Regions from separate parts of the Geodermatophilus sp. SYSU D00696 genome, predicted to be linked through region 1. Evidence: riboswitches for the same ligand, from Rfam matches in the RefSeq annotation. Region 1 holds a riboswitch; each other region holds the start of a gene.
The links. A riboswitch is a leader RNA that binds a small molecule or an ion and turns the genes downstream of it on or off. The one in region 1 is predicted to bind cyclic di-AMP.

Region 2: it holds a riboswitch for cyclic di-AMP, as region 1 does, so the genes downstream of both, ACI79O_RS18840 (transglycosylase family protein) here and ACI79O_RS06040 (transglycosylase family protein) in region 1, are expected to answer to the same signal.
Region 3: it holds a riboswitch for cyclic di-AMP, as region 1 does, so the genes downstream of both, ACI79O_RS01035 (aggregation-promoting factor C-terminal-like domain-containing protein) here and ACI79O_RS06040 (transglycosylase family protein) in region 1, are expected to answer to the same signal.

What each region holds. Positions count from the first base shown of each region.
Region 1 is NZ_JBJGYY010000006.1:87,396-97,770, forward strand. Features, by position in the region: gene ACI79O_RS06000 (hypothetical protein) at 1-221, shown strand, start outside; gene ACI79O_RS06005 (hypothetical protein) at 268-480, opposite strand; gene ACI79O_RS06010 (Lrp/AsnC family transcriptional regulator) at 585-1,034, shown strand; gene ACI79O_RS06015 (DUF4229 domain-containing protein) at 1,027-1,347, shown strand; gene ACI79O_RS06020 (1,4-dihydroxy-2-naphthoate polyprenyltransferase) at 1,361-2,233, opposite strand; gene menE (o-succinylbenzoate--CoA ligase) at 2,233-3,369, opposite strand; gene ACI79O_RS06030 (o-succinylbenzoate synthase) at 3,411-4,367, shown strand; gene menD (2-succinyl-5-enolpyruvyl-6-hydroxy-3-cyclohexene-1-carboxylic-acid synthase) at 4,364-6,067, shown strand; cyclic di-AMP (ydaO/yuaA leader) riboswitch at 6,398-6,566, shown strand; gene ACI79O_RS06040 (transglycosylase family protein) at 6,571-7,683, shown strand; gene ACI79O_RS06045 (nucleotidyltransferase domain-containing protein) at 7,748-8,629, opposite strand; gene ACI79O_RS06050 (isochorismate synthase) at 8,677-9,951, opposite strand; gene ACI79O_RS06055 (demethylmenaquinone methyltransferase) at 9,988-10,375, shown strand, end outside.
Region 2 is NZ_JBJGYY010000034.1:17,552-27,926, forward strand. Features, by position in the region: gene uvrB (excinuclease ABC subunit UvrB) at 1-1,227, opposite strand, end outside; gene glgX (glycogen debranching protein GlgX) at 1,706-3,820, shown strand; gene treY (malto-oligosyltrehalose synthase) at 3,817-6,138, shown strand; cyclic di-AMP (ydaO/yuaA leader) riboswitch at 6,382-6,509, shown strand; gene ACI79O_RS18840 (transglycosylase family protein) at 6,513-7,202, shown strand; gene treZ (malto-oligosyltrehalose trehalohydrolase) at 7,383-9,137, shown strand; gene ACI79O_RS18850 (dihydrofolate reductase family protein) at 9,140-9,862, shown strand; gene ACI79O_RS18855 (TasA family protein) at 9,929-10,375, opposite strand, start outside.
Region 3 is NZ_JBJGYY010000001.1:210,885-221,259, reverse strand. Features, by position in the region: gene ACI79O_RS01055 (FMN-binding glutamate synthase family protein) at 1-1,434, shown strand, start outside; gene ACI79O_RS01050 (FMN reductase) at 1,496-2,119, opposite strand; gene ACI79O_RS01045 (LLM class flavin-dependent oxidoreductase) at 2,116-3,273, opposite strand; gene ACI79O_RS01040 (hypothetical protein) at 3,634-4,455, shown strand; cyclic di-AMP (ydaO/yuaA leader) riboswitch at 4,607-4,767, shown strand; gene ACI79O_RS01035 (aggregation-promoting factor C-terminal-like domain-containing protein) at 5,002-5,958, shown strand; gene ACI79O_RS01030 (class I SAM-dependent methyltransferase) at 6,013-6,639, shown strand; gene ACI79O_RS01025 (TetR/AcrR family transcriptional regulator) at 6,671-7,336, shown strand; gene ACI79O_RS01020 (flavin-containing monooxygenase) at 7,413-8,921, shown strand; gene ACI79O_RS01015 (SDR family NAD(P)-dependent oxidoreductase) at 8,921-9,760, shown strand; gene ACI79O_RS01010 (DUF72 domain-containing protein) at 9,777-10,375, shown strand, end outside.

The DNA of each region.
Region 1 (10,375 bases):
GCTGGCCCGGGGACACCACCACCGGCGGCGGCCTGGGCTGGCCCGGGTCCCTGGACGAGGTCCTCCGCGAGACCGCCCGGATGGACGCCGTCCCCGACGTCCCCCGGGCCGGAGCGGCCGGGGACGTCGCACCGGACGAGGCAGGTCCAGAGGCGGGGGCGGAGCTCGGGGCGCCGACCCGGCGCGGCTGGCGGCGGGTGTTCGGCGGCTCCGCCGCCTAGGAGCCGTGCACTTCCGCGGAAGCGCGCGAGAGGGGCGTCGCGAGGGTCAGGCGGGGGAGCCGTCGTCGCGGCGGACGCGGCGGCCGAGCTCGCGCAGGAACTCCGGGTCGTCGTCGGGAGCCACCGGACGGGTGGCACGCGACGGGCGCGGGCGGCGGGCCGGCCGCGGCGGGCGCACGGCACCGCCGGCGGCGGCGGTCGCCCGCAGGACCAGCACGACCACGGCCACGGCGACCACCAGCAGCACCACGAACGCCACCTGGCGCACCCCCTCGGATCGGGCCTCACCGCCACTGTACGACCGCTGGGATACTGGCGGTGCCGCGCGGGACGCGCGCCCGCGCAGACCCCCGCCCCGTCCGGATGGAGCCCGACATCGACGCCGTCGACCGGCAGCTGATCGACCTGCTGCGCGCAAACGGCCGGGCCAGCTACGCCGAGCTCGCCCGCCAGGTCGGCCTGTCCGCCCCGGCGGTGCACGAGCGGGTCGGCAAGCTCGAGGCGGCCGGGACCATCACCGGCTACCGCGCGGTCGTCGACCCCGTCGCGCTCGGGCTCGACGTCACCGCGCTGGTCGGCGTCATCGAGAGCGACTCGGTCGACGACAACGGCGTCGAGGCGGCGCTGCGCGCGATGCCCGAGGTGGAGGACTGCTGGCGGGTGGCCGGCAGCGAGGCCTTCGTGCTCAAGGTGCGGGTGACCGACATCCCGGCACTGGAGGCGGCGATCAACGCGTTGAACAGGATCGAGGGCGTCGCCCGGACCCGCACCACCGTGGTGCTGTCGACGAAGTGGGAGGGCCGTCATGGCTGAGCAGGAGCGCACGCCGGTCACGCCGGTGGGCCCGGACGGGCGGCCCGCGGTGCGGCCGAGGGTGCTGCCCTGGCTGCTCGTGCACACCATCGGGCGGCTGGCCGTCTTCGCGCTGCTGACCGTGGTGCTGTGGATGGTGGGCCTCGACCTCTGGTCGGGCCTGCTGTTCGGCCTGCTGCTGTCGATGCCGGTGTCGTACTTCCTGCTGCGCCGCTCCCGCGAGCAGCTCAGCGTCGCGCTGGTCATGCGCTCGGAGGAGAAGCGCCGCGCCAAGGAGGAGTTCCGCGCCCGGCTCTCCGGCGACGCCGCCTGACCCGCGGAGAGGGTCAGCCCGACAGGGCGAGGCCGGTGGCGAGCAGCACCCCGGTGGCCAGCGTGAGCAGCCCGGTGGCCTGCAGCGCCGCGATGAGCGCCGGCCCGCGGCCACCCGAGAGCACGACCCGCGACGGCGGCACCGCCAGCGGGGCCGCCAGCAGCGCCAGCAGGGCCCACGGCCGGACGACGCCGATCGCGACGACGACGGCGAACGCCCCGGCCAGCAGCCCGACGTAGAGCAGGCGGGTGGCACGGTCGCCCAGCAGCACCGCCAGCGTCCGCTTGCCCACGACCGCGTCCCCGGCGATGTCGCGCAGGTTGTTGACCACCAGCAGCGCCACCGACAGCAGCCCGACGGGCACCGCGGCCGCCAGCGCCAGCCCCTCGACCCGGCCGGTCTGCGCGAACGTCGTCCCCGCGACGGCGACCAGGCCGAAGAACACGAAGACGAACACCTCGCCCAGCGCCCGGTAGCCGTAGGGCAGCGGGCCGCCGGTGTAGGTCCACGCGGCCGCGATGCAGACCGCCCCGACGGCGACCAGCCACCAGCTCGACAGCGCGGCGAGGACCAGCCCGGCGACGCCCGCGACGGCGAAGGCGAGCAGCGCGGCGGCGAGCACCTGGCGAGCCGGTGCGGCGCCCGAGCCCACCAACCGCATCGGGCCGACCCGGTCGGCGTCGGTGCCGCGCTTCCCGTCGGAGTGGTCGTTGGCGTAGTTCACCGCCACCTGCAGGGCGAGGGCGACCAGCAGCGCCAGCAGCGCCGGCACGGGCCGGAACCCGTCGAGCGCGGCGGCGGCGCCGGTGCCGACGAGCACGGGCGCCAGCGCCGCGGGCAGGGTGCGCGGCCGGGCGCCGGCCACCCACTGCGCGGGCGTGGCCATCAGCGGCCGCCGGCCAGCGCGGCCGCCAGGCCGCGGCGGTCGGGCTTGCCGGTGTGCAGGGTGGGCACCGCGTCGACCAGGTGCAGCTCCCGCGGGGCGCTGGGCCTGCCGAGCCGTTGCGCCACCCACGGCCGCAGCGTCGCGAGGTCCGGGCTGGTCCCCGCGGCCGGGACGACGGCGGCCACCACCCGCTGCCCCCACTCCTCGTCGGGCCGGCCGAAGACGACGGCGTCGGCGACGTCGGGGTGCTCGCGCAGCACGCCCTCGACCGCCTGCGGCGCGACGTTCACCCCGCCGCTGACCACCACGTCGTCGAGCCGGCCGGTGACGGTCAGCCGCCCGTCCGGCCCGGTCGACCCCGCGTCGCGGGTGCGGAACCAGCCGCCGGCGAAGGCCTCCGCCGTCGCGCCCGGGTCGCGGCGGTAGCCCAGGGCCAGCACGGGACCGGCGATGGCGACGCCGTCGTCCTCGACCCGGACCCGGACACCGTCGAGCGGGACGCCGTCGTAGACGCAGCCGCCGCACGTCTCGGTCATCCCGTAGGTGGTCACCACGGCCACGCCCTCCCGGCGGGCCCGGGCCAGCAGGGCGGGGTCAGTGGCCGCGCCGCCCACCAGGACGGCGTCGAGGGCGCGCAGCGCGCCGGGCTCCGAGTCGAGGTACCGGCGCAGCTGGGTGGGCACCAGCGAGGCGTACCGGCGGCCGGCGGGCATCCGCGCGACCGCGGCGGCGAGGGGCTCGCCCGGCGCGAGGACCGTGGGCGCGGTGCCGGCCAGGGCCGACCGGACCAGCACCTGCAGCCCGGCGACCGCCGACACCGGCAGCGCGAGCAGCCAGGCGCCGGGTCCGCCGAGCCGGTCGGCGGTGGCGCCGGCCGAGGCCCGCAACGCCGCCGCGGACAGCAGCACCCCGCGGCCGCCGCCGGTGGAGCCGGAGGTGACGACGACGACGTCGGCGCCGTCCTCCAGCGGCTCGTCCGGCGCGAGGACCGCGCGGGCGGCCGCGGCGGCGGGACCCGACGGGAGGACGGCCACCGGCGGACCGCCGTCGAGGGCCGCGCGGACGGCGGGCAGCACGGTGCGCAGCACGCCGTCGGGATCGTCCGGCGCGGGGAGGACGGTCAGCTGCCGGGGCACGTCGAACCAGGGTACGAGGCGCGCGATCTACGCTGGCGGGCGTGATCACCGCCGCCCTCCCGCCGGGGATCGAGGAGGCGGCGGTGTGGTCGGTGCCGATGCGCACCCGCTTCCGCGGCATCGACGTGCGCGACGGCGTCCTGGTGCGCGGCCCGGCCGGCTGGGGCGAGTTCTCGCCCTTCTGGGACTACGGCACCGTCGAGAGCCGCCGCTGGTGGCCGGCCGCCGCCGAGGCCGCGCTGCACGGCTGGCCGGCGCCGCTGCGCGACGCGGTGCCGGTGAACGTGACCGTGCCCGCGGTGGGCCCCGAGCGGGCGCGCGCGATCGTGGTGGCGTCGGGCTGCCGGACGGCGAAGGTCAAGGTGGCCGAGCCCGGGCAGACGCCGGCCGACGACCTCGCCCGCGTGGAGGCCGTCCGCGACGCGCTCGGCCCGTCCGGCGCGCTCCGGGTCGACGCCAACGCCGCCTGGGACGTCGACACCGCGGCCGCCCGCATCCGGGAGCTCGACCGGGTCGGCCTCGAGTACGTCGAGCAGCCGTGCGCGACGCTCGACGAGCTGTGCGCGCTGCGCCGGCGGATCGACGTCCGGATCGCCGCCGACGAGGCCGTCCGGCGCGCCGGCGACCCGCTCGCGGTCGACCTGCGCGGGGCCTGCGACGTCGTCGTCCTCAAGGTGCAGCCGCTGGGCGGTGTGCGCGCGGCGCTGCGGGTCGCCGAGGCGCACGGGCTGCCGTGCGTCGTGTCCTCGGCCCTGGAGTCCTCGGTGGGCCTCGCGGCGGGCGTCGCGCTGGCCGCCGCGCTGCCCGAGCTGCCCTTCGCCTGCGGCCTGGCCACCGCAGCGCTGCTCGACGGCGACGTGAGCGGCGATCCGCTGGTGCCCGTCGACGGCGCGCTGCCGGTGCGGGCGGTGGTGCCCGACCGGCGGGCCGCCGTGGCCGCGCCGGACGACGTGACCGCCCGGTGGTCGGCGCGGCTCACCGCGGTGCTCGCCGCGTGAACCCCTCCACCGCGCTGGCCCGCGTGCTGGTCGACGAGCTGGTCCGCGGCGGGGTCCGCGACGCCGTCCTCGCCCCCGGCTCGCGCTCGGCCCCGGTCGCGCTCGCGCTCGCCGCCGCCGAGCGGGCCGGTGCCGTGCGGCTGCACGTGCGCATCGACGAGCGGACCGCCTCCTTCCTCGCCCTCGGCCTGGCGCGCGCCTCCGGCCGCCCGGTGCCGGTGCTCACCACCTCCGGGACGGCGACCGCGCATCTGCACGCCGCGGTGCTCGAGGCCGACGTCAGCGGCGTCCCGCTGCTCGCGCTCACCGCCGACCGGCCGCCGGAGCTGCGGTCCACCGGTGCCAACCAGACGATCGAGCAGCCCGGCCTCTACGGCGGCGCGGTGCGCTGGGCGGCCGACGTCGGGGTGCCCGAGGCCGGGCGGGAGGCCGCGCAGAACCGCTACTGGCGCTCGGTGGTGTCGCGGGCGCTGCTGTCGGCCACCGGCGCCTTGTCCGGCGACCCCGGCCCCGTGCAGCTGAACCTGTCCTTCCGGGACCCGCTGCTGCCCGACGGGGAGCCCGGCCCGCTCGATGGCCCGTGGGCCGGTCGCGCCGGCGGTGCCCCGTGGACGGCCGGGGCGCCCGCGCCCGTCCCGGCCGGTCCGGTCGGGGACGGGCCGCGCACCCTCGTGGTGGCCGGCGACGGACCACCCGCGGCCGGCCGGGCCTGGGCCGCCGGGGCCGCTGCTTCGGGCTGGCCGGTGGTCGCCGAGCCCAGCGGCGGCGCGTGGACCGGCGACGCCGTCCGCGGCGGGGCGCTGCTGCTCGGCGTCCCCGCCTGGCTGGACACGCACCGGCCCGAGCGGGTCGTGGTGGTCGGCCGGCCCACGCTGTCGCGGCCGGTGTCGGCGCTGCTCGCCGACCCGCGGGTGCGGGTCGAGACGGTCGCGGCGACCCCGCGCTGGCCCGACGCGGGCCGGTCGAGCGCGCTGGTCTCGCGGGCCGCCCCGCCCGCCGGGCCGCCGTCGGACCCCGGCCGGGCCGGGAACCGGGCCGGGGCGTGGGCCGGGGCGTGGTCCGACGCCGCCGCCCGCGTCGGGACCGCCGTCGACGCGCTGCTCGACGCGGCGCCGGGCCTCACCGCCGCCCGCCTGGCCCGCGACGTCGTCGCCGCGCTGCCGGCCGGGGCGCTGCTGGTGCTCGGCTCCTCGACGCCGGTGCGCGACGTCGACCGCCTCGCCGTGCCGCGCGGCGACGTCGCCGTGCTGGCCAACCGCGGGGTGGCCGGCATCGACGGGACCGTCTCGACCGCGGTCGGGGCGGCGCTGGCGCACGGCGGCCCGACGGTGGCGCTCCTGGGCGACCTGACGTTCCTGCACGACCTGCAGGGCCTGCTCACCGGCGAGGGCGAGCCGCGTCCGGACCTCACGCTCGTCGTCCCGGACAACGACGGCGGCGGGATCTTCGCCCAGCTCGAGCCCGGCCGGGCGGCGTACGCGCGCGACTACCGGCGGGTGTTCGGGACGCCGCACGGGCGCGACCTGGCAGCGGTCGCGCAGGCGCTGGGCTGGACGGCGACGGCGGTCTCCTCGGCCGGCGAGCTGCCGGCCGCGCTGGCGGCGGGCGGGCCGCGGGTCGTCGTCGTCCGCACCGACCAGCGCGCCGAGGCCGACCTCGCCGTCGCGCTCCGGGACGCCGCCGCCCACGCCCTCGGCTGACCGGGCGGGACGGGCGGTGGAGGACCGGTCCGTCCCGTGGCGTCCATCACGAGCGACGTGCCCGCAGGGTCCCGGGGGGCCGGTCGCCGGGGCCGCGCCGGACCACGCGGACCGGGGGGCGAGTCGCCGGTGACCAGCGCGTTCCCCACTCCCGGCCCGCCGGCGCCGCAGGCGGTCGGTTGGTCACGGCGGCGTCACGCGCTACCCCACGTGTCCCCTCCTAATCGCAGTGTGACCGGCGACACAGCGACAGTTGCCATGACCGTAGGTAGCTTTTTGGCTGCGCTCAGCAGAACGGAGCGCGGCGCCGGTCCGCCAAACCCTGCCCACCGGTCGTCCACACCAACACCCAGGGCAGGGGTGGGGGACCCACTTCCGGCGCGCGACGGCCCACGGGGGCCGGACCCGAACGCGCCTCGGGGTGAAGCCGCGGACCGCGGCCGGGCACCGATCGCCCGAACCCGACAGCTCACCTCGCCGGCGGTGATCGGGAGATCATCACCATGCCCAAGCACCGCGCACCCCGCTACGTCCGCACCAAGAAGGTCATCGCCCGGGCCCCTGTCGCCGCCGGCGCCACCGTCGTCGGTCTCGGCGTCCTCAGCTCCCCGGCCTCCGCCTCCACCAGCCACGACTGGACCGACGTCGCCCAGTGCGAGTCCAGCGGCAACTGGAGCATCAACACCGGCAACGGCTACTACGGTGGCCTGCAGTTCAGCCAGTCCACCTGGGCCGGCTTCGGCGGCACCGAGCTCGCCGCCCGCGCCGACCTGGCCACCCCGGCCCAGCAGATCGAGATCGCCGAGCGCGTCCTCGAGGGCCAGGGCATCGGCGCCTGGCCGAGCTGCGGCAAGTACCTGACCGAGGGCACCACCGCGGCCGCCGCCGAGGCGCCCGCCGCCCCCGCTCCCGCCGCCGAGGCACCCGCCCCGGCCGCGGAGGCCGGTCACTCCCACGACCACGCCGACGACGCCGCCACCGAGGACTACACCGTCCGCTGGGGCGACACCGTGAAGAAGATCGCCGCCGCCCACCAGCAGGGCTGGCGCGAGCTCTACGAGCGCAACGTCGACGTCATCGGCAGCAACCCGAACCGGATCTACCCCGGTCAGGTGCTCGCCGTCAGCGGCGCGGCCCCGGCCCAGGCCGCTCCGGCCCCGGAGGCCCCCGCCGCGACCGCCTCCGCCGGCGAGTCCGCCCCCGCGCCCGCGGTGGCCCCGCTGGCCGAGGTCGCCCCGCAGGTCGCCTCCGCGATCGCGTCGATCACCAACAGCGCCGGCCCGGTCAAGGCGGTCGTGCAGGCCGCCGCGAACGCCGTCGTGAGCAACGTGCCGGGCGCCGCCGACATCACCCTCGGCGGTACGCGCGGGAGCGCGGTCGACCCGAACGGGCACCCGTCGGGCCTGGCGCTGGACTACATGGTCATGACCGACAACGCCCTCGGTGACGCCATCGCCCAGTACCACGTCGACCACTGGGACGAGCTCGGCGTCGAGTACGTCATCTGGGAGCAGCGGATCCTGACCTCGCCCGACGGCGCGTGGAAGGCGATGGCCGACCGCGGCAGCGTGACCGCGAACCACCACGACCACGTGCACGTGAACTACGTGGGCTGATCCTCACCCCCCGACGAGGGCCCCGGCCGCTGCCCAGCGGCCGGGGCCCTCGTCGTCGGACCGGTCAGCGGCCGCGAGCCGTCCAGTGGGCGAGGTACGAGCGGTGCAGCCACGCGTCCACCCAGGCGCGGTCGGGCGCGGCCGGCACCGCCGGGCTGTCGCGCAGCGCCAGCAGCCGGGCCTCGGCGTCGTCGACCGCGGCGACCACCTCGGCCAGCGGTACCTCGCCCCGGCGGATGCTCCGCAGGTACGTGCGGTGGGGCTCGGGCACCGGCAGGGTGATCCGGCCGGTCGTCAGCAACTCCACCCCCTGGATGCCCAGCCGCAGCGCGTGCATCGCGTACTTGACGTCGAACCCGTGCGCGGCGACGAGTCCAGGGCGGTTCGTGTGCGCGCCGGCTGCGCCGGTCATCGCCGCCCGCTGGCCCCTCAGGTAGCCGAGGAAGCGGTCGGCGGCCACGCGGGAGACGAACCGGTCGGCGTGCGCCACCAGGTCCGCGCCCGCGGCGTCGCGGACGACGACCTCCTCGTCGGGCACGAACAGCAGCAGCAGGACGGTGGGGTTGCCGCCCAGCGCCAGCCGCGCCCACTTCCGCGCCGCGTACACCACGACGTCGAGGTCGCCGGCGCCCGACCGGTTGGCGAGCCCGCCGGGGCGGTCCCACGCGGTGTGCCGGTGGTACTGCTCGAACGGCACGGTCACCGGCGTCGAGAGCCCGGCGGGCACGCGCGCGGTGCCGGTGACGTACTCGGGCGGCTCGAGGCAGATGCCCATCTCGTCGCGGTCGTCCTGCCCCGTCACCGACGTGCCGTGCACGCCGGACCCCACCTGCGCGCGGAGGATCGTCCCCTGCTCGGCGATCTCCCGCGCCCGCGCCGAGGCGTGCGGGTGGTCGAAGGGCGACGGGAGGGAGCGGTCGCCGGCGATGGTCGGGACGGCGGTCACCGGGCCACCCAACCAGCCCGGACGCCGGCCGCCGACCCGTTTCCGGCTCAGCTCTCCAGGGCGGCCTGGAACGCGGCGAACTTCGACTGGGTCTCGGCGAGCTCGGCCGCGGGGTCGGAGCCCGCGACGATGCCGCACCCGGCGAACAGCCGCGCGGTGCACGGGTCGTCCTCGCCGAGCCGGGCACAGCGCAGGGCCAGGCCGAACTCACCGTCGCCGCGGGCGTCGAGCCAGCCGACCGGTCCGGCGTAGCGGCCGCGGTCCATGCCCTCGAGCTCGGCGATCAGCGCGGTGGCCACGTCGGGCGGCGTGCCGCCCACCGCGGCGGTCGGGTGCACCGCCTCGACCAGCTCCAGCAGCCCGGCGCGGCCGCGCGCGCCCGAGCGCCGCTGCGTGCCGGTGACGTCGGTGGCCAGGTGCCGCACGTTCGCCAGCGTCAGCAGCGACGGGGCCTCCGGCACCGAGAGGGCGGTGCAGAACGGGTCGAGCGCCCGCACCAGCGAGTCGACGGCGAGGGCGTGCTCGGCGCGGTCCTTGGCGCTGCTCATCAGCCCGGCGGCCAGCCGCTCGTCGTCGGCGCCCGCGCCCCGCGGGGCGGTGCCGGCCAGCACCCGCGCCGACAGCTGCCGCCCGGTGCGGCGCAGCAGCAGCTCGGGGGTGGCGCCGAGCAGCCCGTCGACGGCGAAGGTCCAGCAGTCGGGGAAGCGCGCGGCGAGCCGGTCGAGCAGCCGGCGGGCGTCCAGCGGCACGTCGGCGGTGACCAGCAGGTCGCGGGCGAGCACCACCTTGGCGAGGTCGCCGTCGTCGATCCGGCGCACGGCGGCGGCCACCGCGCCGCACCAGGACGCGGGGTCGAGGGCCCCGTCGGCGTAGCGCAGCCGGGTGGGCGCGGCGGACGGCGGAGCGGGGTCGCCGGCTGGCACCTCACGGGGGTCGGCGTCGCCGGTGGTGGTCAGCCAGGTGACCCCGTCGCGCCGGCCGACGACGACCTCCGGGACCACGAACACCGACGTCCCGGCCGCGGGGTCGAAGGCGACGCTGGCGAAGACCACCGGCCCCGAGCCGGGGACGCCCACCGCGTCGTCGACCGCGAGCGCGGCGCTGCGCGCGGCCCACCAGGCCGCCGCCTCGGCCAGCGCGCCGGGACCGGAGACCTCGAGCCGGTCGGCCTCGCCCCAGCCCACCAGCCCCTCGCCGCGGCGGACCCAGGACAGCGCGCCGTCGCGGGGCAGCAGGCCCAGCAGGTCGGGGGAGTCGGGCAGCGCCACCGTGGTGACCGCGGGCGCGGCGGCGTCCGGGGAGGTCACCGCCGCGGCTGTCACGCTCCCCAGCGTAGGCAGCCCGGTAGCGTCGGCGCCGTGGCGGACCGGCGAGACAGCGCGCACACCGCCGGACGGCGGGCCGGGCTGGACAAGCAGCCGCACGAGGTCGCGGCCATGTTCGACGGCGTCGCGCGCCGCTACGACCTCACCAACACCGTGCTCTCCGGGGGCCGCGACGCCGCCTGGCGGCGCGCCACCCGCGAGGCGCTGGGCGCCCGGCCGGGCGACGTCGTCCTCGACGTCGCCGCCGGCACCGCGGTGTCCACCGTCGAGCTGGCCGCCGGCGGGGTGCACGCCATCGCCTGCGACTTCTCCCAGGGCATGCTGCGCGCCGGCGCCGCCCGGCCGGTCCCGAAGATCGCCGGCGACGCGATGGCGCTGCCGCTGGCCGACGCGAGCGTCGACGGGCTGGTGATCTCCTTCG
Region 2 (10,375 bases), on a different contig from region 1:
GAGCTCGTAGGGCCCCGGCGTCGCCGACAGGTAGACCGTCTGGCCGATCCGGTCGGTGAACTCCTCCCACTTCAGCGGGCGGTTGTCCATCGCCGAGGGCAGCCGGAAGCCGTGCTCGACCAGCGTCCGCTTGCGGCTCATGTCGCCCTCGTACATGCCGCCGATCTGCGGGACGGTGACGTGGGACTCGTCGATGACCAGCAGGAAGTCGTCGGGGAAGTAGTCGATGAGACAGGCACCTGCCGAGCCCGCCGCGCGGCCGTCGATGTGCCGGGAGTAGTTCTCGATGCCGGAGCAGAAGCCGACCTGGCGCATCATCTCGATGTCGTAGGTGGTGCGCATGCGCAGCCGCTGCGCCTCCAGCAGCTTGCCCTGCCGCTCGAGCTCGGCCAGCCGCTGCTCGAGCTCGGCCTCGATGGCGGTGATGGCCCGCTCCATGCGCTCGGGGCCGGCGACGTAGTGGGTGGCGGGGAAGACGAACAGCTCCTCGACCTCGCGGACCACCTCGCCGGTCAGCGGGTGCAGGTAGTACAGCCGCTCGACCTCGTCGCCGAACATCTCGATCCGGACGGCGAGCTCCTCGTAGACCGGGAAGACCTCGATGGTGTCGCCGCGCACCCGGAACGTGCCGCGGGTGAAGGACAGGTCGTTGCGGGTGTACTGCTCCTCGACCAGCGTGCGCAGCAACTCGTCGCGGTCGCGCTCCTCCCCCACCGAGATCCGCAGCGCCCGGTCGACGTACTCCTGCGGGGTGCCCAGGCCGTAGATGCAGGAGACGGTGGCGACCACGACGACGTCGCGCCGGGTGAGCAGCGCCTGGGTGGCGGAGTGCCGCAGCCGCTCGACCTCCTCGTTGATCGAGGAGTCCTTCTCGATGTAGGTGTCGGTCTGCGGGACGTAGGCCTCGGGCTGGTAGTAGTCGTAGTACGAGACGAAGTACTCGACGGCGTTGTCGGGCAGCAGCTCCCGGAACTCGTTGGCCAGCTGCGCGGCGAGCGTCTTGTTCGGCGCCATCACGAGGGTGGGCCGCTGCACCTGCTCGATGAGCCAGGCCGTGGTGGCCGACTTGCCCGTGCCGGTGGCGCCGAGGAGCACGGAGTCCGTCTCGCCCGAGTTCACCCGCCGGGCGAGCGCCTCGATCGCGGCCGGCTGGTCGCCCGAGGGCTGGAACTCGCTGACGACGCGGAAACGCCCCTGGGTGGGCCGGATGTCGGTGGTCGCGCGCACGGGAACGACGGTACGACCGACCGGCGACAGAAACCGGTGGGACCGGACGTGGCCCCTGCGACGGACGGGACCGGGGGACGCCGCCGGTTGACCGATCGCGGCCTCGGTGCTCGTGCCGGTGCGGCCCGGGCGCTAGCGTGACGCCTCGCAGGAGCGCGCGCCAGGGACCAGTGCCACCCGGACGCCGGGCGAGGTCGGACCCCGCGACGCGCTCCCCGGACCGGGCCACCGACGGCACCGCCGGACCTGCGCACGACGCCCCCCGCGGCCTGCCGCGGGGGGCGTCGTCGTCCGGGGCGCCCCGGACGGTGGGCGGGAGGCGCGGACGTGACCTCCGCCGCGTCAGGTGTGGAGCCGCCCCTTTCGGGCAAGGGACGCGCGGGCACCCTGTGCCCAGACCCCCTGCCGACGGTCGTGGCGGGGGGCCACCGCGCCCCCTGACCCCGCCGGGGGCGCCCGTGCAGGAGGAAACACGTCCATGACCCAGGTGTGGCCCGGAACGGCCTACCCCCTCGGAGCCACGTTCGACGGCACCGGCACCAACTTCGCGATCTTCAGCGAGGTGGCCGAGAAGGTCGAACTGTGCCTGTTCGACGACGACGGCACCGAGACCCGCATCCGGTTGCCGGAGATGGACGGCTACGTGTGGCACGCGTTCCTGCCCGGCATCCAGCCCGGGCAGCGCTACGGCTACCGCGTGCACGGCCCCTACGACCCCGCGCAGGGGCTGCGCTGCAACCCGAACAAGCTGCTGCTCGACCCCTACGCGAAGGCCATCGACGGCCAGATCGACTGGGACCCGTCGGTCTTCGGCTACGACTTCGACACCGGTGAGCGCAACGACGAGGACTCCGCGGCGCACATGCCGAAGTCCGTCGTCGTCAACCCGTACTTCGACTGGGGCGTCGACCGCCCGCCGAGGACGCCGTACCACAAGACGGTCATCTACGAGGCCCACGTCAAGGGCCTGACCATGACCCACCCCGACGTGCCCGAGGAGCTGCGCGGCACCTACGCCGGCATCGCGCACCCCGCCGTCGTCTCCTACCTGCAGGGCCTCGGCGTCACCGCGATCGAGCTCATGCCGGTCCACCAGTTCGTGCAGGACGACACCCTCCAGCAGAAGGGCCTGCGCAACTACTGGGGCTACAACACCATCGGGTTCTTCGCGCCGCACGACGAGTACGCGAGCAACACCGACAACGGCATGCAGGTGCAGGAGTTCAAGGGGATGGTCCGCACCCTGCACGAGGCGGGCATCGAGGTCATCCTCGACGTGGTCTACAACCACACCGCCGAGGGCAACCACCTCGGGCCGACGCTGTCGTTCAAGGGCATCGACAACCGCGCGTACTACCGGCTGGTCGAGGACGACCCGCAGTACTACATGGACTACACCGGCACCGGGAACACGCTCAACGCCCGGACGCCGCAGGCGCTGCAGTTGATCATGGACTCGCTGCGGTACTGGGTCACCGAGATGCACGTCGACGGCTTCCGCTTCGACCTCGCCTCGGCGCTGGCCCGCGAGCTGCACGACGTCGACCGGCTCTCGGCGTTCTTCGACCTGGTGCACCAGGACCCGGTGGTCAGCCAGGTGAAGCTGATCGCCGAGCCGTGGGACGTCGGCGAGGGCGGCTACCAGGTGGGCAACTTCCCGGCGCTGTGGACGGAGTGGAACGGCAAGTACCGCGACACGGTGCGCGACTTCTGGCGCGGGGAGAGCGCCACGGTCGGGGAGTTCGCCAGCCGGATCACCGGCTCCTCGGACCTCTACCAGCACTCCGGGCGGCGCCCGGTGGCCAGCATCAACTTCGTCACCGCCCACGACGGCTTCACGCTCACCGACCTGGTCTCCTACAACGAGAAGCACAACGAGGCCAACGGCGAGGGCAACAACGACGGCGAGAGCCACAACCGCAGTTGGAACTGCGGCGTCGAGGGGCCCACGACCGACCCGAAGGTGCTCACCCTGCGCGCCCGCCAGCGGCGCAACTTCCTCGCCACGCTGATGCTCAGCCAGGGCGTGCCCATGCTGCTGCACGGCGACGAGCTGGGCCGCACGCAGAAGGGCAACAACAACGGCTACTGCCAGGACTCCCCGCTGACCTGGATCCACTGGGACGAGGTCGACGAGGGGCTGCTGGAGTTCACCAAGCTGGTCACCCGGCTGCGCACCGAGCACCCGACGTTCCGGCGGCGGCGCTTCTTCCACGGCCGCCCGGTCCGCCGGGCGGAGGGCGAGCCGGTGCAGGACATCGCCTGGCTGACCCCCTCCGGTGACCTCATGACCGAGGACGACTGGGACGCCGGCTACGCCAAGTCGATCGGCATGTACCTCAACGGGCACGGGATCCGGTCGACCGACGAGCGCGGCGAGGACGTCGTCGACGACCACTTCTTCCTGGCCTTCAACGCCCACCACGAGCCGATCGAGTTCGCCCTGCCGCCCGAGGAGTACGCGCAGGTGTGGACCGTCGTCCTCGACACCGCCGAGCTGGGCGAGGTCGAGCGCGTCGAGCTCAAGCCGGGCGAGTCGCTGACCCTGCAGGACCGGTCGATGGTCGTGCTGTCGGCCAAGCGCCGCTCGTGAGCGGCCCGACGGGCCAGGAGCGCCGGCGCGCCGTCCCCACGGCGACCTACCGGCTGCAGGTGACCGCCGACTTCACCCTCGACGACGCCGCCGCGGTGGCCGGCTACCTGGCCGACCTCGGTGTCAGCCACGCCTACTCCTCGCCCCTGCTGCGCGCGGCGGCGGGCAGCACGCACGGGTACGACACGGTCGACCACGCGCACGTCGACGAGTCGCGCGGCGGGCGGGCGGGCCTGGACCGGTTCGTCGCCGCACTGCACGAGCACGGCCTGGGGCTGGTGCTCGACCTGGTGCCCAACCACATGGGCGTGGCCGACGCGGCCGAGGCGCCGTGGTGGTGGGACGTGCTGCGGCACGGGCGGGACAGCGCGCACGCGGCGGCGTTCGACATCGACTGGGACTTCGGCGGCCGGGTGCGCATCCCGGTGCTCGGCTCGGCCGACGACGTGGCGGAGCTGGAGGTCGTCGACGGGGAGCTGCGCTACTACGACAACCGCTTCCCCCTCGCCCCGGGCACCGGGGAGGGGACCCCGCAGGAGGTGCACGACCGGCAGCACTACGAGCTGGTCGACTGGCGGCGGGCGGACTCCGACCTCAACTACCGGCGCTTCTTCGCCATCAACACCCTCGCCGGGCTGCGCGTGGAGGACCCCGAGGTCTTCCGCGCCACCCACGAGCTGGTGCTGGAACTGGTGGCCGACGGCGCGGTCGACGGGCTGCGGATCGACCACCCCGACGGCCTGGCCGACCCGAGGGGCTACCTCGACCGGCTGGCCGAGGCCTCGGGCGGGCGCTGGACGGTGGTCGAGAAGATCCTCGAGCCCGGCGAGGACCTCCCGGAGAGCTGGCGCACCGCCGGCACCACCGGCTACGACGCCCTCGCCGAGGTCGACGACGTGCTGGTCGACCCGGCCGGCGAGGCGGCGCTCACCGCGCTGGACACGGAGCTGTCGGGCCGCGAGGTCGACTACGCGCGGCTGGTGCACGACTGCAAGCGCGAGGTCACCGACGGCAGCCTCGGCTCGGAGGTCGCCCGCCTGGTGCGGGTGATCGGCGAGCTGCCCGGGATCGACGTCGAGACGGAGGAGGAGGCGCTGGCCGAGCTGCTGGCCAGCTTCGACGTCTACCGCACCTACCTGCCCGACGGCCGCGAGCACCTCGACGCCACGGTGGCCGCCGTCCGCGACCGCCGTCCCGACCTGGTCGCCGCGGTCGACGCGCTGCACCCGGTGCTGGCGCGGGCCGGCACCGAGGCGGCCACCCGGTTCGAGCAGACCAGCGGCCCGGTGATGGCCAAGGGCGTCGAGGACAGCGCCTACTACCGCTGGGCCCGGTTCGTGGTGCTCAACGAGGTGGGCGGCGACCCGGCCCGGTTCGGCAGCACGGTCGCGGAGTTCCACGAGGCGCAGGCCCGGCGGCTGGCGCGCAAGCCCGAGTCGATGACCACGCTGACCACGCACGACACCAAGCGCAGCGAGGACACCCGGGCTCGGCTGGCCGTGCTCGCCGAGGTGCCCACCGAGTGGGCGGACCTGGTACGCGGCTGGCTCGCGCGCCACCCGCTGCCCGACCGGCCGCTGGCGCACCTGGTGTGGCAGAACCTGGTCGGCGCCTGGCCGCTGTCGCGCGAGCGGGCGCACGCCTACGCCGAGAAGGCCGCCCGGGAGGCGGGCACCTCGACGACGTGGACCGACGTCGACGAGGCCTTCGAGGCGCAGCTGCACGGGATGGTCGACGCCGCGTACGACGCCCCGGCGACCAACGCCGAGATCGAGGCGTTCGTCGCCCGCATCGGCCCGGCCGGGCGGTCCAACGCGCTGGCGCAGAAGCTCGTGCAGCTGACCATGCCCGGCGTCCCCGACGTCTACCAGGGCACCGAACTGGAGGACCGCTCGCTGGTCGACCCCGACAACCGCCGCCCGGTCGACTACGACGAGCGCCGGCGGCTGCTGGCCCGCCTCGACGGCGGTGAGGTGCCCGGGGTCGACGACACCGGCGCGGCCAAACTGCTGGTCACCTCCCGGACGCTGCGGCTGCGCCGGGACTCCCCGGAGCTGTTCTCCGGCTACACGCCGGTCGAGGCCACCGGCAGCGCCGCCTGCTCCGTCGTCGCCTTCGACCGGGGCGGAGCGGTCACGGTGGCGACCCGGCTGCCCGTGGCGCTGGCCGCCACCGGCTGGGGCGACACCGCGCTGGCGCTGCCCACGGGCGCCTGGCGCGACGTGCTGACCGACACCCGGGTCGTGGCCGACGCCGGCGGGGCGCCCGTGGCGGGCCTGCTCGCCCGGCTGCCCGTGGCGCTGCTCGTCCGAGGATGAGACGGAGGTCACGGCGGCGCCGCCCGGCGCCGCCGTGACCTGCGGTGCCGCGCCCGGGCCGGACCCGGGACGCCGGGCGGCACGCCGTGACGGGTGGGGCCGGTGTGCCGCCCCGTGATGCGACCGTTACCTTGGCTCCCGCACGCGGCCGACCGACGGCGGCGTGCCGGAGCCGGTCCGCCGAACCCCGTCCGCCGGGCTCCGTTCCTCCTGCACAGCCAGGACGGGGGTGGGGGACCCATCTCGGCGTGTGCGCCGCGGTCACGGGGGGACCGGACGCAGCGCCTGGGGGTGAAGCCGCACACGTGCGGCCGGGGCACCGATCGCTCCGAACCCGACAGCTCACCTCGCAGGCGGCGGATCGGAGATCCCGCATGCGCACGTCCACGTCCTTCCTCCGCCGTGCCCTCGTGACGACCGGCGTGGCCGCGGCCGCGATCGGCGTCGCGGCCGGCCCGGCCTCGGCCGCCGCCCCCAACGACTGGGACGCCGTCGCCCAGTGCGAGTCCAGCGGCAATTGGAGCATCAACACCGGCAACGGCTACTACGGCGGCCTGCAGTTCAGCCAGAGCACCTGGGAGGCCTTCGGCGGCCTCGACTACGCCCCGCGCGCCGACCTGGCGACCAAGGCGCAGCAGATCGCCGTCGCCGAGGCCACGCTCGACGTCCAGGGCCCGGGCGCCTGGCCGACCTGCGGCAAGAACCTCGACCCGTCGGCGCCGGAGGCCGGCTCGCCCGAGGCCGCGGCTGCCCCGGCCCCCGCGCCGGCCCCCGCGCCGGCTCCGGAGCCGGCCGCCGCTCCTGCCCCCGCTCCCGCTCCGGCCGCCGAGGAGCCGGCGCCGGCACCGGCCGAGGACGCCGACCGCAGCTGGGACCGCGGCTCCCGCTGGGACCGCGGCGACGGTGAGGGCGGCTCCTACGTCGTGAAGAGCGGCGACACCCTCGGCAAGATCGCGGGGGCGCAGGGCGTCGACGGTGGCTGGCGGGCGGTGTGGGCCGCCAACCGCGACGAGTGCAGCGACCCGAACCGGATCTACGTCGGTCAGGAGCTGCAGCTCCCGTGAGTCCTCCGGCAGCCGGGGGGTCCTCCCCCGGCTGCCGGGAGCCCGGGGGTCTCGGCCGGCCGTGAGCCGCGCGGCCGCCGGGGGACCCGCTCCCCCGCGGGCCGCCGCCCGCGGCGGTTGACCGCTCCCCCAGCGGGCAAGAGGGTCCGGTCAGCCGCACCACCGCCGGGAGGTCCTCGCATGTCCGCTGCCGCCGAGTTCGCCGTCTGGGCGCCCGTGCCGGAGCGGGTGCGCCTGCAGGTCGACGGCGCCGTGCACGACATGCGCCGCGACGACGGCGGCTGGTGGCGCGCCGAGGTGCCGGCCGCGCCCGAGGCCGACTACGGCTTCCTGCTCGGCGACGACGACACCGTGCGGCCGGACCCGCGCTCGCGCCGCCAGCCCGACGGCGTCCACGGCCCGTCCCGCCGCTTCGACCCCGCGGCCCACTCCTGGGGCGACGGCGCCTGGACCGGGCGCCCGCTGGCCGGCGGCGTCGTCTATGAGATGCACGTGGGCACCTTTACGCCCGAGGGCACCCTGGACGCGGCGGTCGAGCGCCTGGACCACCTCGTCGACCTCGGCGTCGACTTCGTCGAGCTGCTGCCGGTCAACGGCTTCGACGGCACGCACAACTGGGGCTACGACGGCGTCCTCTGGTACACGGTGCAGGAGAGCTACGGCGGGCCGGCGGCCTACCAGCGGTTCGTCGACGCCTGCCACCAGCGCGGCCTGGGCGTGATCCAGGACGTCGTCTACAACCACCTCGGCCCGTCGGGGAACTACCTGCCGCTGTTCATGCCGGTGTTCAGCGAGGGCGGGCCCAACCCGTGGGGCTCGTCGATCAACCTGTCCGGGCCCGACTCCGACGAGGTGCGCCGCTACATCCTCGACAACGCGCTGATGTGGCTGCGGGACATGCACGTCGACGGGCTGCGGCTCGACGCCGTCCACGCGCTGGTCGACGAGCGGGCCACCCACGTGCTCGAGGAGATGGCACAGGAGGTCGACCGGCTCTCGGCGGCGCTGGGCCGGCCGCTGACACTGATCGCCGAGAGCGACCTCAACGACCCCCGGCTGGTGACCCCGCGCGCCGCCAACGGCACGGGCATCCACGCGCAGTGGAGCGACGACTTCCACCACGCGCTGCACGCGGTGCTCACCGGCGAGGGGCAGGGCTACTACGGCGACTTCGCCGCGGCCGGGCTGGCGGGACTGGCCAAGACGCTGACCGGCGCGTACTTCCACGACGGCACCTGGTCGAGCTTCCGCCGCCGGTCCCACGGCCGGCCGGTCGACACCGCGCGGCTGCCGGGCTGGGCGTTCCTCGGCTACCTGCAGGACCACGACCAGGTCGGCAACCGCGCCATCGGTGACCGGATCTCGGCGTCGCTGTCCCCCGGCCTGCTCGCCGTCGGCGCGACGCTGGTCCTCACCGGCCCGTTCACCCCGATGCTGTTCATGGGCGAGGAGTGGGGCGCCTCGACGCCGTGGCAGTTCTTCACCAGCCACACCGACCCGGAGATCGGGCGGGCGACGGCCGAGGGGCGCAAGGGCGAGTTCGCCGAGCACGGCTGGGACGCCGACGAGGTGCCCGACCCGCAGGACCCGGAGACGTTCACCCGCTCGAAGCTGGACTGGTCGGAGCCCGAGCGCGAGCCGCACGCGCGGCTGCTGGCGACCACCCGGGCGCTGCTGGCGCTGCGCCGGGCGCAGCCGGATCTGGTCGACCCGGACCTGGGCGCGGTGGAGGTCGGCTGGGACGACGAGGACCGCCTGCTGGTTGTGCACCGCGGCGCGCTGCGGGTGGTGGCCAACCTGTCGGGCGAGCCGCGGGAGGTCGACCTCGACCGGCCGGCCACCGGCGTGCTGTTCGCCACCGGGGACGACCCGGCGCTGGACGGCGACACGGTGACGCTGCCGGCCGAGAGCTCGGCCGTGCTCACCACCCGCTGACCGTGCGGCGGCTGTTCCCGGACGCCGGGCCCGTCGCGGACGACGCCGCGCTCGCCGCGGCCTACCGGCTGTCGCCGGGGCGGTCGGTGCGGGTCGACTTCGTCGTCTCGCTCGACGGCGCGATCGCCGTCGACGGGCGCAGCGCGGGGCTGGGCTCGCCCGGGGACCAGCGGGTGTTCCGCGTGCTGCGGGCCCTGGCCGACGCCGTCCTGGTCGGGCACGGCACCGCCGCGGCCGAGGGCTACCGCCCGGTGCCCGCCGACTCCGCGGTGGGCCGGCTGCGCGCGTCCCTCGGGCGGCCGCCGGAGCTGCCGGTGGCGGTGGTCTCGCGCCGAGCGTCGATGGCGCCCGGCGACCGGCTGGCGCAGGCCCCGACCCTGCTGGTGACCTGCGCCGCCGCCGACCCCGGCCGCCGCGCCGCGCTGGCCGACGCCGGCGTCGAGGTGCTCGTCTGCGGCGACGACGACGTCGACCTGCCGCTCGCGCTCGACCGGCTGGCCGACCGCGGCCTCGGGCAGCTGGTGTGCGAGGGCGGGCCGGCGCTGCTGTCGGCGGCGCTGGACGCGGGCGTGGTCGACGAACTCGACCTCACCGTCTCCCCCGCCCTGGTCGGCGGGCCGGCCCGGCTGCTCGACCGGGCGCTGGCCGACGTCGTCCGCCCGCGGCTGGTCCAGGTGCTCGAGGAGGACGGCGTCCTGTTCACCCGCTACGCCATCGGTTCCTGAGCCCCGGGAACGCCGCGAGGGCGGCCCGGGAGAACCCGGACCGCCCCCGCGTGCACCAACGGTTGATCAGAACTTCTGCTCGAGCGTCAGCTTCGCGGTGAAGCTCATGACATCGCTCTGCACGTCGTTGCCCGCCCGCTCCTCGTCCAGCGTGATGCGCAGCAGGAGGCACGCTCCCTTGCCCGGGTCCAGGCTCAGCGGCGAGGCAGTCGGGAGGAGACCGTCGTCCTCCTGGAAGGGGATCCAGCCCCAGCCATTCGGGGTCGCGGATGCGTTGCAGGCAGTCTCACTGGCACCGGACAGCGCAACGGCGTAGTCGGCGGCCGCGCTGAACTCACCCTCGTCGTCCGCGGCCTGGCAGCCGTCCTCAGCAGCGATCTCGGGCCCGTAGCAGCCGTTCTCCTGGTCGACGATCCCCTCGATGCTCGCGCCGAGTGTGCCGGAGATGTCGTTACCGGTGTTCTTCACGTACAGCGGCACCACGACCGACTCACCGGGTGCGAGGTTGCCCGC
Region 3 (10,375 bases), on a different contig from region 1:
GGCCCGGAGCTGCGGCAGTACCTGGTCGCCGGCAACAACGAGGAGCGGCCCTTCACGCGCGACCAGCGCCGGTGGGTGTACGCCTCGGCCAAGGGGGAGAACAACTACTTCGGCTTCGGCACCGACAACGACCTCGAGTACACCGCCGGCTACCCGGTCATCAACCACCGCACCTTCGGCCGCGCCGTGCCGCCGTCGCACCCCCACTCGGCGGCCGACGTCACGCTGCCCTCGGCCAAGGTGCTCGGCGGCCCGCGCGGACGGCGGCAGGCCTTCCGGCCGCCGTCGGTGGTCAACGTGTCGGCGATGAGCTTCGGGTCGCTGTCCGGGGCGGCGGTCGAGGCGCTCAACCGCGGCGCGGCGCTCGCGGGGTGCATGCACAACACGGGGGAGGGCGGCCTGTCGGTGCACCACCGCCACGGCGGCGAGCTGGTGTTCCAGATCGGCACCGCCTACTTCGGGTGCCGGGACGAGCGCGGCCGCTTCGACCTGCAACGGCTGCAGGACCTGGTGGCGGGGGCCCCGGTGCGGGCGCTGGAGGTCAAGCTCAGCCAGGGCGCCAAGCCCGGCCTCGGCGGGGTGCTGCCGGGGGCCAAGGTGTCGGCCGAGATCGCCGCGGCCCGCGGGGTGCCCGAGGGGGTCGACTGCGTCAGCCCGTCCCGGCACGCGGAGTTCACCGACACCGACAGCCTGCTCGACTGGGTGGAGCTGCTCGCCGCCGAGACCGGGCTGCCGGTGGGGATCAAGTCCGCCGTCGGCGACATGGCCTTCTGGGACGAGCTCACCGAGCTCATGGCCACCACCGGCCGCGGGGTGGACTTCGTGACCGTCGACGGCGGCGAGGGCGGCACCGGCGCCGCGCCGCTGATCTTCACCGACTCGGTGTCGCTGCCCTTCCAGCTCGGGTTCGCGCGGGTGTACTCGACCTTCGCCCGGCGCGGCCTCACCGACCAGGTGACCTTCGTCGGCGCGGGCAAGCTCGGCCTGCCCGACAACGCGGTCGTGGCCTTCGCCCTCGGCTGCGACATGGTGAACATCGCCCGCGAGGCGATGCTGGCCATCGGCTGCATCCAGGCGCAGAAGTGCCACACCGACACCTGCCCGACCGGGGTGGCCACCCAGAACGCCTGGCTCGCCCACGGGCTGGACCCGGCGCTGAAGTCGGTGCGGCTGGCCAACTACGTCGCCACCCTGCGGCGGGACCTGCTCAAGGTGGCCGAGGCGTGCGGCGTCGAGCACCCGGGACTGATCGACACCTCGTCGGTGGAGGTGCTCACCGGGCGGTCGGCGTCGACCCCGCTGGCCGAGGTCTACGGCTACGAGCCCGGCTGGGGCCTGCCCTCGGCGGCCGACCGCGCGGAGACCATCGCGCTCATGACCGCCGAGGCGCCCCAGGGCGGGACGGCGCCCCCCTCGGAGGACGCCGTCCGCTGACGGCCCTCCTGCAGGGGCCCGCCGCGAGCCTGCGAGCGGTGGGGGCAGGAGGGTCCTTCCGCTATGCCTCGCCGCGGAGGAGCTGCTCGAAGTCGGGGACGTCGGCGAAGGGGTCGACCGGGCGGGCCGTGGCCGGCCGGCCGGTGACGACGTCGGCCAGCTCGCCCGCCGCACGGGTGATCCGCGCCGCCAGCTCGCCGCTGACGCCGTCGCCGCCGGCCCAATCCTCGCTCGCCGCGAACACCGCCGTCGGCACGGTCACCGCCCGGAGGTAGGCGAACAGCGGCCGCATCGCGTGCTCGAGCACCAGCGAGTGCCGCGCGGTGCCGGCGGTGGCGCCCAGCAGCACCGGCTTCCCGGTCAGCGCGTCCGTGTCCAGCACGTCGGCGAAGGACTTGAACAGCCCGCTGTAGGAGGCGGTGAACACCGGGGTCACCGCGATCACCGCGTCGGCGCCGGTGACCGTGTCGATCGCCGCGCGCAGCGCCGTGTTGGGGAAGCCCGTGACGAAGGCATCGGCCAGGTCGCGGGCGTGCTCGCGCAGCTCCACGACCTCGACGACGGCGTCCTCGCCCCGCTCGCGCAGCGCGTCGACGGTGGCGGCGGTCAGCCGGTCGGCCAGCAGCCGGGTCGACGACGGCGTCGACAGGCCGGCGCTGACGACGGCGAGGGTGCGGGTGGTCATGCGGAGACCTCCTCCTGGACCTGGCCGGTGACGTCGTCACCCGCGGCGTACACGGTGGAGTCCTGCGCGCCGCCGCGGGCGGCGACCAGCGACGCGTGGGTCGGCGCGTCGGGCACGTGCGCGGGCTTGAGCGCGGCGAACTCGCGGCGCAGCACCGGCACGACCTCCTCGCCGAGGATGTCGAGCTGCTCGAGGACGGTCTTCAGCGGCAGCCCGGCGTGGTCGACGAGGAACAGCTGCCGCTGGTAGTCGCCGACGTAGTCGCGGAAGCCGAGGGTCCGCTCGATGACCTGCTGCGGGGAGCCGACGGTCAGCGGCGTCTCGCGGGAGAAGTCCTCCAGGGAGGGGCCGTGGCCGTAGACCGGCGCGTTGTCGAAGTAGGGCCGGAACTCGTCCACGGCGTCCTGCGAGTTCTTGCGCATGAACACCTGACCGCCGAGGCCGACGATCGCCTGGTCGGCGGCACCGTGGCCGTGGTGCTCGAAGCGGCGGCGGTAGAACTCGACCATCCGCTGGGTGTGCTCCTTCGGCCAGAAGATGTGGTTGTGGAAGAAGCCGTCGCCGTAGTACGCGGCCTGCTCGGCGATCTGGGGGCTGCGGATCGAGCCGTGCCACACGAACGGCGGGACGCCGTCCAGCGGGCGGGGCGTCGAGGTGAAGCCCTGCAGCGGGGTGCGGAACCGCCCCTGCCAGTCGACGACGTCCTCGTCCCACAGCCGGCGCAGCAGCGCGTAGTTCTCCACCGCCAGCGGCAGCCCGTCGCGGATGTCCTGGCCGAACCAGGGGTAGACCGGGCCGGTGTTGCCGCGGCCCATCATCAGGTCGACGCGGCCGCCGGCCAGGTGCTGCAGCATCGCGTAGTCCTCGGCGATCTTCACCGGGTCGTTCGTGGTGATCAGGGTGGTCGCCGTCGACAGCTGCAGCCGCGAGGTCTGCGCCGCGACGTAGGCGAGGGTCGTCGTCGGCGACGAGGAGAAGAACGGCGGGTTGTGGTGCTCGCCGAGGGCGAAGACGTCCAGGCCGACCTCCTCGGCCTTCTTCGCGATCGTGACGATCGCCCGGATCCGCTCCGCCTCGCTCGGCGTGCGGCCCGTCGTGGGATCGGTCGTGATGTCACTGACCGAGAAGACGCCGAACTGCATCTCGTGCTCCATGTGGTTGAGAGTGCAACTACTGCTACGGCCCGTCCAACCGCGGCGCCCTCGCGTCCATTCCCAGGGTCTCGTGACCGCGCTGAGATGCAATGACTGCGCTCGGTGACGGATCCGGCACGTCCCGGCGATCCCACTCCGGCGGGCTCCGCGCCCCCCTGTCGGCGCCCGGCCGGTGGGTATCCGGGGTGGGATCGTGATCACCCCGACGGCCGGCCGGGGAGTCCGGACCGGCACGGCGGACCGAGGGGGACCGGGATGTCGCAGCGGGCAGGGGGAGGCGCTCAGACCGGAGCGCCGGGGGACGGCACCGGGGGACGGTCGCCGTCGGGCGGACTCGACGGCCTGCTGGGGACCGGGCCGGTGTTCACCGGGGCGGTCCGCGGCTACGACCGCGCGCAGGTCGACGACTACGTGAACTGGGCGGAGACCGAGGTCCTCGTCCTGCGCCGGGAGAACGACCACCTGCTCAGCCGCTACGCCGCCGCCTCGGCCGAACTGCAGAACGCCCGGCGCCGGCTGGCCGCGCTCGTCCGCGAGCGGCAGTCGCTGCCGGGGCCGGACGAGGCGCTGGAACTGGTCCGCCGGGCCGAGGCCGAGGCCGCAGCCCGGACCGCCGCCGCCGAGGAGGAGGCGCGGCGCGTGGTCGAGGAGGCCCGCACCGAGGCCGAGGCGCGGCTGAGCGGGGTCGCCGAGATGCGCGAGGCGGTCATCGCCCTGCGCGAGCAGACCCGCAGCGAGGCCGCGGCGGTGCTCGAGGCGGCCCGCCGCGAGGCGGCGGAGCTGGGCCGGGGGGCGGCCGAGGAGCGCGCCCGGCTGGACCGCGCGGCGGCCGCGGTGCGCGAGCGCCTGGACCGGGAGGCGGCAGAGGTCCGCGCCCGCGCCGACGCCGAGGCGGCCGAGCGCCGGCGGGTCGCCGAGGCCGAGCTCGCGCCGCTGCGCGACGAGCGCGACCAGGCGCGCGAGTGGCTGCTCGGGCTGACCGGGCAGATCGACCGGGCGCTGGCGGTGATCACCGGCGTGCTGCCCGACGACGTCCCCGTCCTCGCCGAGCGTCGCGAGGCGGCCGAGACCGTCGGGGAAGCCGCGGCGGGCGCCGCGCGGGAGCCGGTCGCCGCTGCCGATGCGTCGCAGGTCACTGTGTTGCGCGACACGGACCGGCCCCAGGTCGCCGCGGCCTCCTGACCAGCAGCGACACCGGCGCGGGCAGCTGCCCGGGGGGCCGGCGGGTCACACCCGTCCCGCCGGTCCCTCCGGCCCCGTGTTGTCACGGACCGGTAACGGTGTCTACGGTGGCGGGCGTCCGGTCGGTCGTCTCTCCCCGTCCGGGGAGCCTGGCCGGACGCCGCCGAGTCGTGTCCGCACCCGTGGACGCGAGCCGGGGACCCACCGCAGTACTGGGGTGAATCGCACCCGTCGAGCTCTGCTCGCGGGGGTGTAGGGCTGCTTCCCGCCCGAACCCGTCAGCTAACTCGGTAGGCGGCTCACGGAAGAAACGGAGAGCCTCCGCATGCCCCGCCTCCGGGCCCCCGCGGCCCGCAGGTGCAGCCGCCCGCGCGCGCAGCGCGGTCCCGCGTCCTCCTGACGCCGGCTCGACCCTGCCCTGCCGCGCCCCGGCGCCGACCGCGGCCGCCGGAGACCTCCCGACCAGACACGCCGTAGACCCGCGCTGCGTGCGCGTGCCCATGCCCCGGGCCGCCGCGCGCCCTCTCCCTCGGAGCGCCCACCCGCATGTCCAGCCGTACCCGCCGCACCGCCGCCGACACCCCCGTCGCCGAGACCCCCGACACCCCTGACACCGACGCCCTCGAGACCGCCGTCCTCGAGGTGGACGACGAGACCCCCGCCCCCGGCCGCGCGCGCCGCGGTGGCCTGCTGGGCTCCCGCCGCCCGGCCCTGCTGCTCGGTACCGCCGCCGCCGGCGCGCTCCTGGTCGGGGTGCTCTCCGGCACCGGCCCCGCCGCCACCGGCGGTGCCGAGGCCGACACCGCCAGCGCCTCGGTGGGCGTGGCCGAGGCGCTCGGCCTCGCGGAGCAGGGCACCGACGGCGCCGTCGAGGACGGTGACCTCGCGCCGCTGGAGGAGCTCGCCGCCTCCCGCACCGAGCGCACCGCGATCGACGCCGCCGCCGTCCAGGCCCAGGCCGCGGCCGACCAGGCCGAGCGCGACCGCATCGCCGCCGAGGAGGCCGCCCGCATCGCCGCCGAGGAGGAGGCCGCGCGCGCCGCCGCCGAGGCGCAGGCCGCCGCCGAGGCCCAGGCTGCCGCCGAGGCCCAGGCTGCCGCCGAGGCCGAGGCCGCCGCCGCGGAGGCCGCTGCTGCCGCCGAGGCCGCCGAGGCCGCCGAGGCCCAGGCCGCCGAGTCCGCCGCGGCTCCGGCGCCGAGCAGCTCCAGCTCCGAGAGCCGCGGGTCCTTCAAGGACTACGCGCTCAGCCTCGTCGGCGCCGAGCAGTTCTCCTGCCTCGAGAAGCTCTGGGGCAAGGAGAGCAACTGGAACCCCAACGCGCAGAACCCGACCAGCACCGCCTACGGGATCGCGCAGTTCCTCGACTCCACCTGGGCCAGCACCGGCATCGCCAAGACCTCCGACGGCTACCGCCAGATCGACGCCGGCCTGATCTACATCAACGAGCGCTACGGCTCGCCCTGCGAGGCCTGGGCGCACTCGCAGGCCACCGGCTGGTACTGATCCACTAGTACTGATCCACAGGTGGCGCAGGGAGGGCCGGCCCGGACCAGGGTGGTGCCCGCGGGCTTCGTCCGCGCGCACACCCGGGTCCGCCGGCCCTCCCTCGTCCCCGAGGTCCGGCTGCACGTCGCCGACGACGTCGTCGCCCTGTGGGAGGCGATGGAGACCGCCGGCGGCGCCGGTGAGGAGCCGCCGTTCTGGGCCGCGGCCTGGCCCGGCGGGCAGGCCCTGGCCCGCGCCGTGCTCGACGGCGCCGTCCCGGTCGCCGGCCGTCGCGTCCTCGACCTCGGGTCGGGCAGCGGCCTGGTCGCCGTCGCGGCCGTCCTCGCCGGCGCCCGGCACGTGCTGGCCAGCGACGTCGACCCGTTCTCGCGGACCGCGGTCGGCGTCAACGCCGTCCTCAACGGCGTGCGCGGCATCAGCGTGATCGGCGACGTCCTGCACCGTGAGCCGCCCGACGTCGACGTCGTCCTGGCCGGGGACGTCTGCTACGACCGCGTGATGACCGGGCGGGTGCTGCCGTTCCTCGACCGGGCGCGGGCCCGCGGTGCCGAGGTGCTCGTCGGGGACCCCGGCCGCCCGTACCTGCCGCACGAGCGGCTCGAGCCGGTCACCGTGCTCGACGTCCCCGAGACCGAGGGCCCGGGCCTGCGCCGCACGACGGTGTGGCGACTGCCCTGAGCGCCCCGCGGTCGTGGGTAGGGTCGCCGCCGTGGCCGCACCGCTCCCCGTCGCCCCCGGCGGCGGCCGCGGGCGCCGGGCCCGCCGCCCCTCCGGCGACGACCGGGAGCGGGCCATCCTCACCACCGCCGAGGAGCTGCTCGGGCAGCGCCCGCTGGCCGACATCTCCGTCGACGACCTCGCGCGCGGGGCGGGCATCTCCCGGCCCACCTTCTACTTCTACTTCCCGTCCAAGGACGCCGTCGTCCTCGCGCTGCTCGACCGGGTGGTGGGGGAGGCGCGCGCGTCCCGCTCGGCGGCGCTGCGCCGGGCCGGTGACGACGTCCGCGCCGGCTGGCGGGGTGCGCTCGAGGCGGTCCGCGACACCTTCGCCGCGCACCACGCCCTCACCACCGCGGCAGCGTCGCTGTTCGCCACCAGCGCCGAGGCCCGCGCGCTGTGGTCGGAGGTCATGGAGCAGTTCGTCGCCGAGACCGCCGCGGCCATCGACGCCGAGCGGGCCCGCGGCGCCGCCCCACCCGGCCCGCCGGCCCGCGACCTCGCCGTGGCGCTCAACTGGATGAACGAGCGGGTCATCCACGTGACCGCCACCGGGCAGGCGCCGGCGCTGGACGAGGCCGACCTCGTCGACGTGCTGCTCACCGTGTGGCTGCGCGCCGTCTACGGCGGCGACGGGCCGGCAGCCGCACCCACCTGACCGACGCGTCGTCGACGTACTCGACACGGTGTCGAGTAGTGTCGCCCAGGTCACCCCGGCCCCGACAGGGAGAGTCATGACCGAGACCAGTCCCGTCCGCCACGTCGACGTGCTGATCGTCGGCGCGGGCCTGTCGGGCATCGGCGCGGCCTGCCACCTGCAGCGCGAGGTCCCCGGCAAGAGCTACGCCGTCCTCGAGGCCCGCGAGGCCATCGGCGGCACCTGGGACCTGTTCCGCTACCCGGGCGTGCGCTCGGACTCGGACATGTTCACCCTGGGCTACTCCTTCCGGCCGTGGACCGACCCGAAGGCCATCGCCGACGGGCCCTCGATCCGCCAGTACGTCCGCGACACCGCGCGCGAGTACGGCGTCGACGAGCACATCCGCTTCCGCACCCGGGTGCTCGCCGCGTCCTGGTCCACCGAGGACTCGCTGTGGACGGTCACCGCCGAGCGCACCGACACCGGCGGGACCGAGACGTGGACCTGCTCGTGGCTGTCGGTGTGCTCCGGCTACTACCGCTACGACCAGGGGTACCGGCCGGAGTTCTCCGGCGAGGAGCGCTTCCTCGGCCGGGTCGTGCACCCGCAGCACTGGCCCGAGGACCTCGACTGGGCCGGCAAGCGCGTCGTCGTCATCGGCAGCGGCGCCACCGCCGTCACCCTGGTGCCGAGCCTGGCCGCCGAGGCCGCGCACGTGACGATGCTGCAGCGCACCCCCACCTACGTCGTGAGCCTGCCCGGCCGCGACGCGCTCGCCGAGAAGCTGCGCCGCCGGCTGCCCGACCGCGTCGTCTACCCGGTGGTGCGGTGGAAGAACGTGCTGGTCTCCATGGCCTCCTTCCAGCTCAGCCGGCGCCGGCCCGAGCTGATGAAGCGCATCCTCGCGAAGGCGGCGGCCAAGGAGCTGCCCGAGACCGTCGACGTGGGCACCCACTTCAACCCGCCGTACGACCCGTGGGACCAGCGGCTGTGCGTCGTCCCCGACGGCGACCTGTTCCGCGCGCTGCGCGCCGGCAAGGCGTCGATCGTCACCGACCGGATCGCCGGCTTCGACGAGACCGGCATCGACCTGGAGTCGGGGGAGCACCTCGACGCCGACGTCGTCGTCACCGCCACCGGCCTGAACCTGCTGCCCATCGGCGGGATGCAGCTGAGCGTGGACGGCGAGGACGTCGACCTGTCGCGCACCGTGTCCTACAAGGGCTTCATGGTCTCCGGTGTGCCGAACTTCGCCATGACCATCGGCTACACCAACGCCTCCTGGACGCTGAAGGCCGACCTGGTCGCCCGCTACGTCTGCCGGCTGCTGGCCCACCTCGACCGCAACGGCTACGCCGCGGCCACCCCGCTGGCCCCGGCCGAGGGCGGAACCGCGCCGATCATCGGCCTGTCGGCCGGCTACGTGCAGCGCAGCATCGCCGCCCTGCCGAAGCAGGGCGCCCGGGCGCCGTGGAAGCTGTACCAGAACTACGTCCGCGACGTGCTGCTCATGCGCCGCGGGCCGGTCGAGGACGAGGGGATCCGGTTCACCCGCCCGGTCCGCGAGCCCGCCACGGCGGGCGTCGGCGGGGTGGCGGCGTGATGCGGCCCTACGGCTTCACCGGCACGGCCGTCGTCACCGGCGCGGCCAGCGGCATCGGCGCCGCGCTCGCGCCGGCGCTGGCCGCCCGCGGCAACGACCTGGTCCTGCTCGACCGCGACGCCGAGCGGCTCGACGGCGTGGCCGCGTCGCTGCGGGCGGCCCACCCCGCCCGGTCGATCGACACCGTCGTCGCCGACCTCGCCGACGCCGGCCAGCTGCGCGCGGCCGCCGAGGCGATCGTGGCCGGCCACCCCGGGACGACGCTGCTGGTCAACAACGCCGGCGTGGCGCTGGGCGGGCGCTTCGACCAGGTGACCCTCGAGGAGTTCGACTGGGTCCTGGACGTCAACTTCCGCGCCGCCGTCCGGCTCACCCACGCCCTGCTGCCGACGCTCAAGGCGCACCCCGGCTCGCACCTGGTCAACGTGTCGAGCATCTTCGGCATCATGGCCCCGGCCGGGCAGGCGGCGTACTCGTCGAGCAAGTTCGCCATCCGCGGCTTCACCGAGGTCCTGCGGCACGAGCTGGCCGAGGACGGCGTCGGCGTGACCAGCGTGCACCCCGGCGGCATCGCCACCCGCATCGCCGAGACCGCCCGGGTCGGCAGCGGCGTGGACCCCGCGGAGGCCGAGCAGGGCAAGCGCGACTTCGCGAAGTTCCTGCGCTACCCGGCCGACCGGGCCGCCGCCCGCATCGTCACGGCGATCGAGCGACGCCGTCCCCGGTTGCTCATCGGCGCCAGCGCCGCCGTCCCCGACGTCCTGGTGCGATTGGCGCCCGGCTCCTACGGCCGGCTCCTCGCCGGGGCGACCCGGCTGGCGGAGAAGCGCCGCGCCTGAGGGCGCGGGCCGGTCGATGGCGGTCCACGTCGGCACGTCGGGCTGGAGCTACGACCACTGGGACGGCGTCCTCTACCCGCCGGGGACGCCGCCCCGCGACCGGCTGGCCCACTACGTCGCCCGCTTCGGCACCGTCGAGCTCAACGCCAGCTTCTACCGCTGGCCGCGGAACGCGACGTTCGCCTCGTGGCGGCGGCGGCTGCCCGAGGGCTTCCAGCTCTCGGTCAAGGCGCCGCGCGGGCTGACGCACGCCAAGCGGCTGTTCGCGCCCGAGGCGTGGGTCGAGCGGATGACCGCGGCCTGGCACGAGCTCGGCCCGCGCCGGGCGGTGCTGCTGGTGCAGCTGCACCCGGCCGCCGCCCGCGACGACGCCCGGCTCGACTTCTTCCTGTCGCGGCTGCCGGACTGGATGCGGGTCGCCGTCGAGTTCCGCCACCCGAGCTGGCACGACGACGGGGTGTTCGCCCTGCTCGAGCGGCACGGCGCCGCCTACTGCGTGATGAGCGGTGCGGGCCTGCCGTGCGTGCTGCGGGCGACCGCGCCGTTCGTCTACGTGCGGCTGCACGGCCCAGACCTCGCGCACCTCTACGCCGGCTCCTACCCCGACGCCGACCT